2 regions of the Lysinibacillus sp. CNPSo 3705 genome follow, and region 1 is predicted to be linked to the other one. Evidence: riboswitches for the same ligand, from Rfam matches in the RefSeq annotation. Region 1 holds a riboswitch; the other holds the start of a gene.
The links. Region 1 has a riboswitch for FMN ahead of PVA17_RS04215 (ECF transporter S component). Riboswitches for the same ligand answer to the same signal wherever they lie in the genome.
Positions count from the first base shown of each region.

Region 2: linked by a shared signal. The riboswitch ahead of ribE (riboflavin synthase) and the one ahead of PVA17_RS04215 (ECF transporter S component) in region 1 are both predicted to bind FMN.

Region 1 is NZ_JAQZSD010000007.1:30,043-34,439, reverse strand. Features, by position in the region: gene sigX (RNA polymerase sigma factor SigX) at 44-577, shown strand; gene PVA17_RS04220 (RNA polymerase subunit sigma) at 574-1,878, shown strand; FMN riboswitch at 2,150-2,346, shown strand; gene PVA17_RS04215 (ECF transporter S component) at 2,568-3,152, shown strand; gene PVA17_RS04210 (SH3 domain-containing protein) at 4,104-4,397, shown strand, end outside.
Region 2 is NZ_JAQZSD010000006.1:83,647-88,043, reverse strand. Features, by position in the region: gene PVA17_RS03990 (HAD hydrolase-like protein) at 1-270, opposite strand, end outside; gene PVA17_RS03985 (YibE/F family protein) at 580-1,356, opposite strand; gene PVA17_RS03980 (YibE/F family protein) at 1,356-2,480, opposite strand; FMN riboswitch at 2,727-2,852, shown strand; FMN riboswitch at 2,977-3,102, shown strand; gene ribE (riboflavin synthase) at 3,246-3,884, shown strand; partial or broken gene ribB (3,4-dihydroxy-2-butanone-4-phosphate synthase) at 3,979-4,397, shown strand, end outside.

The sequences.
Region 1 (4,397 bases):
GACATTTAGACGACAAATATAAAGAGAACGGGGGTGGAGTGCTTTGAATGACTCCGTGTTCCATCGATTATACGATGCATATCATCAAGATGTGTTCCAGTTTCTTATTTATTTAGTAAAAAACCGTACACTTGCTGAGGATTTAGCGCATGAGGTTTATGTTCGCGTTTTGCGCTCATATGATCAGTTCGCAGGAAATAGTAGCGAAAAGACTTGGCTTTTTGCTATTGCTAAAAATGTCGCTATTGATCATTTTAGAAAGCAGGCTGTACGCCAAAAACATTCACTTGATTTTTTTGATTGGGAAACGGAACAGCTACATTCAACCACACCATCACCGGAAGACGTGCTGCAGGCCAGTGATGAATTTATGCAGGTACAATCAGCACTTGAACACTGTACTGGTGACCAAAAAATGGTCATTATTATGCGCTACTTTCAAGATTTATCGATTGCAGAAACTGCACAAATACTAGATTGGACAGAAGCGAAGGTAAAAACCACTCAGCATCGTGCTATTAAATTTTTAAGACAACAGCTACAACAGGTTAGAGAACAGGAGGCGAAATGGCAATGACACATAACCAATTTGATGATGACCAACTTGAGCATCTATTAAATAATGCCCCTAAGCTTTCTGACCGCCGTTCAAAAGAAGAAATATTAAATCGATTATTGACAGATGCTCGCTTGCAGGATAATGCTCATCTTCAAGGAGCTATACAACAACCAATAGATGATGAAATAACAGCACAAGAGCAACAACACGGTAATCCTCCACAACAAGAAAGTACAGAGACAGCAACAAAGAAGAAAGTTCATAAATGGCCAATTTTTATGAGTGTTGCAGCAGTTTTCGCTTTAACAGTATTTACAGGCTCGACGTTGCTAAATCATAATGATACAAAAATAGACCAGGCTAATGCGCCTGAAACCTCTCAATATTCAATATCGCCAGACGATCATGTAGCGAAAAGCTCTATCAACCATGATAAGATGATGGAATCCAACAACATCGTAGCAGAACATTCAAGGATCATGTCTCTACGATCATCTGTTTATGCGGAAGATTTAACAGATGCAGTTGTATTTCATATTGGTTTGGCCAATCGTGATAAGAAAAGCGTGCCGATGACGTATATCATTCCAAATGAACGAGTAGCTACTGATTTTCCGAAGAAAAAGCCTACAACATTACAAATGTATGAAAAGTATGCGCCGCAAATTGATGAAAAAGCAAATGGTTTTACTAACTATCATCCATATAAAGGAGAATTGAAGGAGAAGGGCGATAAACTCGTTCATGTTTTGCCGAAGAAAAATGATTATGATGTTGCTTCAGCAGATACGAAAGAATATTTAGATACTTTACAGGATACATTCTCAGATTCAGAGTATAAAGATGTTGAGTTTGAAAATTCTGATGGTACAGCCTACAAATTTTCTAAGGATGAAGAGCCAAGTAAGTCTATGACCTTAACAAGCGCAAATCATTTTAATTATTATTTATATAAAGATGAAAATGGAGCTGAATATTTATCACCCGATACTCGTAAAACTTTTTCCACTGTTACAGAAGCGCTTACCGTTATGCGAAATAAAAATGATGATGTATACGTTCCAGTTGTACCGGAAAATATAACATACAGTGTGAAAGAAGTAGCAGAAGGTGTTATTGTTACATTTGATGAGCCGCTTGATTTAACGACCATGGATACTGTTCGTGCAACTCAAATGATAGAAGCTATGATGCTTACTGCTGCAAGTTTTGAACAACAAATACGTCTAGACAATGTTGTACAGGAAAGCTGGGAAGGATTTGATTTAAAAAACTTCTTGCCAAAGCCTGTAGGAGCCAATAAACGATATATGCCATAAACAGCCTAACAACAAAAATAGAATTAAAGAAATTTTTTGGAGCATTCTCGCCACTATATGTGCGTGAATGCTCTTATTATTGCAGCGAAAGCAAAGCATCCTGCATCCTGTACAGAAATGTCTCTCACCTCAATAGGTGGTGAGATGGATATGGACTTAAGCTCTTTTCATGCGCTTAAAGCATACAAGTTTAATCGGAATTTTTTAAGCAAAGCTATTTACTTTTCTCTAATAATTCATTATAGTAAGGCTATGAAACAAAAAAATAATGATTCATCTTCGGGGCAGGGTGAAAATCCCGACCGGCGGTAATAGAGTTGTAAATCGCTAATGTTTCCTTTAAGACATATTAGCTCGCATATTTACGAAAGGCTCTTCAGCCCGCGACCTGTGCAAATATTTTTTTGCATGGCTGACTTGGTGCGATTCCAAGGCCGACAGTTAAAGTCTGGATGGGAGAAGATGGAGGTACGATCGTCATTCATTGTTATGAATTTAACTATGTACGAGCGTTTTTTCGATGTGATTTCACACAGCGTATGCTCAGAAAATAGTTAATTAATGGCGTTTTTTAATCTTGCCTATTCTCCCTTATGCTCTTTGCATAAGGGTTTTTTCATGATGATGATCGATTAGGTCGTAACCTTTCTTCTTGCGAGATTGAATCAGCAAAGAGGAGAGAGTTTTCAATGAAGAAAAATGTTAAACTTCAATCGTATATTACGATTGGCATGCTGAGCAGTATTTCGTTTTTATTAATGCTTTTTAATTTCCCGATTCCGCCGTTTCCAGCGTTTTTGGAAGTGGACTTCAGTGATATGCCAGCATTATTAGCGGCGATTACTATGGGACCTGTAGCCGGTATTTTAGTAGAATTATTTAAAAATGTGTTGGACTGGGTTTTCTCAGGCACGCCAACGGGAGTACCGGTAGGACATATCGCGAACTTTGCAACAGGTATTTTATTTATTCTACCAGTGAGCTTTGTATTTAATCGCTCCAAAACAGTTAAAGGCCTTGTCGGAGGTTTAGCTGCTGGAACAATTGTAATGGCAGTAGGAATGAGCATTCTTAACTATGTTGTATTTTTACCTATGTACACTTACTTTTTAGGTATGGAGCCTGTTGTAGGTGATTCACTATATAAAATGATCGTAGCTGGTATTTTGCCATTTAACATTGTGAAAGGTATTTTAATTACTATTCTCATGGCATTACTATTCACAACAATGCGTAAATGGATTCATCATCAGCGTTCTATGTATATGAGTTAATTTCTAGAATAAAGTTTGATTTAGGATAGTGTTCAAGTAATGACACCTCATTGGACTGTTAAAGTCTAGGAGGTGTTTTTTGTTGCTTAAATTTGCAATTGCAGATTTTTTAGATGAGAAAGAGTTACAGAATTTAAGCAATATACACTGACCTAACAAGATGGTATTAAGGTAACACAATTACTAGATATTGACGAATCTCAATCGAAGGAATTTCTTAAAAGATATTGTGGGCGATATACATGTAAGAAACCACTTCTACAATACAATCGAGAGGGAGAAGAAGGTCTAATTTTTCTCAACGGATGATACATTACCTATAAGTGTATTTGAATTTGCTCGTTGTGTATCTGAAATATCGTAGGCAAGATGTTTGGTTATGCTCCTGCAACTGTATTCAACAATGAGATAATTGACGTTGTTTGTGAAATGAGAGAAGAATTCGTGCATTGATTCAGAATTTAGAACTAGCAGGTTTGATTGAGGTTGATAGAATGTTTCGAAGAAAGATGGTTCTTTTGCTAAGAGCAATACCTATAACATCATACATAAGGGGAGGCAATTCCTCCCTCTTTTTATATACCACTAAAGTACGAAGGTGACATTTTGGTATGTTGCTTTTAGATTCCAAAAGTAACTCAATTGTTTCAACTTTGAGTCAGCTTACAACAACAATCGTAGAAAGCTTACAGAGCGTGATAGATTTTGCTTGGGCTTGTTTCAATGGACTTTAGGAAGCTTACTTATTTCACAAAAAAGTAAAAATCCAACAATCGCTATTTACACCGAATTAAAATTAAACAATATATGTTTGAGATATCATTTATCACTTGAAAATGTTAAATAAAGGGAATGTTGACTATTACCCCTATCTCAAATATTGGGTTTATGATAATATATATCTGAATCTTTTATCTTTAAAAAATATGAAAGGAAGTGTAATAATCACATATGAAAAAGATATTGAAACCTTTGATTAGTGTGATTGCCATTGGTACCCTCTCTCTATCTATAAACATAGATAAAAATGTATTAGCTAATAATATTGCAAATACATGTAAGTATGATTCGGCATCGAATGTAAACCCTGATTATTCCACAATGAACTGTTTGTTAACCGAAACAGCACTGAGTTATGATGTTCCACCTGAAATTGTGAAGGCAATAGCGGAAGGTGAAAGTGGAAATTGGCGTCATTTCGATAGTAAAGGTGAAGCGATTGTGACAGCAGATAATGGAATTGGC
Region 2 (4,397 bases), on a different contig from region 1:
AAGGACATCTTTAATGCCATCATAAAGATGAACATCATTTAATGACTGACGATACAAGCGATAAAACTGTGGTAAAATCATGGGCAATTTATACATTGGGAAGTCGAATAATTTACTGCGCTCCGCTATAGATAATTTTTTTAATGATTCGATTTCCTTTAACTCTATTCCTTTAAATTTATATTTTTGTGCAATCGTATTCCAAGCTGATGTAAACACTGCTGTAGAATCTGCCAGTGTTCCATCAAAATCAAAGATAATATATTTCATTACAAATTTTCTCCTTTATAATCTAGTTGTAAAGACGTTTTTTCTTGAAAATGTTACTGCCTATTCAAAAAATAATGACATGATTATACAGGATATGAAACAGCGTATTGTAAATTACCCTTGATGAATAATTTTTTTACTAAAGGGTAAATGTTTTTTTTGATGAAAGGGAGTAAGGTATCTTCTTTGGTAAATATTGTACCGAAAAATGCGTTGAAATCAATAACGAAATCATCTTTATTATGTAGTTGAATGGACAAAAATGTACCTGTCATCCGTTGGTATTGAGCAGGGTGACAGGTACAACTATTATGAAGCATCTTGTGTTGTATCTCGTTTTTTTGTTAAATAATAGGCATTTACCGAGGAAGTAATAGGAATGATAAGTGCGATGCCAATGCCTGCGCAAAATATCATAATAAGTTCAGTGGTAAATACTTTAGAATTAATGATTTCGCCAATTGAATAAGATAAATCTTTAAACCATATGAACAAGCTTAAATAACCACCAAAGAAGGCGAAAAATAATGTATTTGTATCTGTACCTAAAATGTCCCTTCCAATGCTTAAACCTGATGTAAATAATTTTTTTCTGCTAATGAAAGGATTATGATGAAGAATCTCATGCATGGAAGTAGCAATGGAAATAGCAACATCCAAAATTGCCCCAATCGTACTCATAATAATAACGGAAGCGCCAATTTGCACAAAATTGACGCCAATATAAAGGGAAAATATGCTAATTTCCTCAGAGGATTCTTCCCCGAATCCACGAATCATTGATTTCTCCGTTACAAAAACAATGAATAGTAATAAAATTACAATCGTAATCATTGTAGAAATGAATGCAGTTACCGTTTTACTGCTCATTTCATTAATAAAAAATAAGCTAATCCAGCTAATGACGGTACAGGCAATGAGCGTTAATAAAATCGGGCTATTTTTCTGACTGGTCATTAAAAAGATAGTTATAAAGAGCACTCCAAAGTTTAAAAATAAAGATAGAAAAGAACGTACACCTTTTTTCCCACCAATAACAATCATTAATATGAATAAAATGGCCGTTAACCATACTAATACATTCATTATTTTGCCCTCTTTCGATTAATGAAAAAAATAGAAGTGTATAAACTGATCGGAATCGTTAAGACAACACCGATTCCCCCTGCTAGGGCTCTCGCTAATTCTAATGAAAGGTTCATGGAAAGTGTTTGCCCCAATGGATAAGAGTTTTTCAAATATAAAATCAACATAGGGATTGAGCCACAAATATAAACAAAAAACAAAATACTTGTAATCGTTCCCATAATGTCTTTCCCGATATCAATTCCTGAGGTTTTCAGTGCTTGGTCAGATAGATCTTGGTTTTGCTCAAATAAAGCGAACATTGAAGAAGCCATTGTGATGGAGACATCCATTACAGCTCCTAGTGCTCCAATAAATAACCCAGCCATAAAAATTACTCGATATGGGCGCGTTAAAAATTGCATCTCTTCATATCGAATTCCGTTCTCGTTTGTGATCCACAAAACTAAAGCGCTAATCAATAACGAAATAAATGTTCCAATAAGTGTTGCAACAATCCCCGCATATGTTTTCTCGTTCAAGCCGTTAATGAGAATTAAAGAAATGACTGTAAATAAAAGAACACATGCCCCGCTAATAACTATCAAATTTATATTGGAATGTATATATAAATCTAAAGCGTAGGATAAGACAAGAGAATTTACAACTAAACTGATGATAGAAAATAACCCTTGTCTTTTCCCAACAATCAGCAAAGCAACGATAAAAATCCACGCCACTATCAAGACAAACTGATCACGTTTTACGTCTAAAATTGTCCCAGTTAAATCTCCATTTTCGTTTGTATTTGCTTTTATAGAAACAAATAATTTATGTCCAACATGGTACTCTTGATCAAAGGCTCCAGATGCTGAATACTCATTGGTAAAATGAATAAGCTTACCTTTTTTTTCACCATTTTTTAATACAGCTGTAATTTGCTGAGTATATAAATGATCATCATTTTCATACATATCCGTTACAAGATTTGATTCTTTTAATTCTGTTTTTATAACTTCTGCAATTGGACGGTCATAAAATCCTTCATTGTGATAAACGAAAAAAACAGAAGCGATAAAGCAAATTGCGATAAAAGTATAAAATATGACTTTGTTAAACGATTTTTTTTTCAAGATGGTTTGCAATAAAAAAACCTCCAATGTGAGAAGGGAATCTAATCATATTCGTTGCGTTCATTGTTAATGTTAAGCAGATAAAAAAATGCCATTATAAAGTAACGTGCTAAATGACTAGAGGTTCCTTCATTTAAGAAAAAAACCAACGTTAGTACAAATTTATGAAAGCGAAATTAGGTAGAGAAAAAAATTTCTATTAAGAATTATCTGGATAATAAAATAAAATAGTGTTATCGTTAGAAATAGCTAAATAAAAATATCCTTCAGGGTAGGGTGAAATTCCCAATCGGCGGTGATGAAGAAATTCAAAGTCCGTGAGCGCAAGCTGATTTGGTGCAAATCCAAAACCGACAGTTATAGTCTGGATGGGAGAAGGGTAAAAGTATGAGCTTTTTAAATTCGCTTGAGTTTATAAGGTTTCTTTGAGTATGCTTTTATGTTAACTACTTCCCATTTTATAGCGGGAAGTAGTTTTTGTTTTATTTAGCTAAAAAATTGAATAGCAGTAGTTCTTCGGGGTAGGGTGAAATTCCCAATCGGCGGTGATGAAAAAATTCAAAGTCCGTGAGCGCAAGCTGATTTGGTGCGAATCCAAAACCGACAGTGACAGTCTGGATGGGAGAAGAACGATGAGATGACAGCCTATGGAAAAAATATTATATCCATAAGGTTTATTTGTTGACGTCTTATGTAGATAAACTCCCAAACCCCTTTCATGTAAGGGGTTTTTTGTTTGAACGGAAATTTATTAAATGATTGAAAGCAGGTGAAAAAATGTTTACAGGAATTGTTGAGGATATTGGTACCGTAAAAACCATGCAAAGTGATCGGCAAAGTATGAAAATTACCGTAATTTCAAAGCAAATGGTAGAGGATGTAAAGCTCGGAGACAGTATAGCGGTCAATGGTGTTTGTTTAACAGTGATACATTTTAATGAACAAGAGCTAACGATGGATGTAATGCCTGAAACAGTGAGCGCAACAAATTTACAGCAGCTCGTAGTTGGAGATCCGGTAAATTTAGAGCGCGCTATGTCGGCTAATGGACGTTTCGGTGGTCATTTTGTATCCGGACATGTAGACGGGATAGGGAAAATAGTGCGCAAGCGACCATTAGCAAATGCAGTCTATATTGATGTTGAACTATCGAAGGAGTTAACGAGCTACTGTATACCAAAGGGCTCCATTACAATCGACGGAACGAGTTTAACCCTCTTCCATGTCGAGAAAAACGGTATCACAGTATCACTGATACCTCACACATACAAGGAAACTATTTTAGGTATGAAAAAAATTGGTGATCTCGTCAATGTTGAAACCGATTTAGTTGGAAAATACATTTTGCATCAACTTAAGCGTGGACAGGAAGCACCAACCATTTCAAGAGACTTCTTAGCAAAAAACGGGTTTTAACTTCTAGTAGAGTCCAAATATCTGCAAGATTTTAGACGCAATTATGCCGAGGCATAATGGATCTAATACATTTTACGAGCTGGAGGTGGCGATATTGCTACATTCAATTGAAGAAGCATTAGAGGATTTAAAACAAGGGAAGATGATTATTGTAGTAGATGACGAGGACCGAGAAAACGAAGGGGACTTACTCGCACTTGCGGAATTTATGACCCCAGAAACGATTAATTTTATGGCGACTTATGGAAGAGGTCTTATTTGTACGCCGATTTCACAGGAGCTTGCACAAAAATTAGCATTAAAGCCTATGGTTAGTATTAATACAGATAATCATCAAACGGCATTTACCGTTAGTATTGATCATGTAGACACAACGACTGGAATTAGTGCCTTTGAACGGGCAATGACTATACAAAAAATGCTAGAACCACAAGCGAAAGCTACGGATTTTCGTAGACCCGGTCATGTATTCCCGTTAGTTGCAAAGGAAAATGGTGTATTAGAGCGTAGAGG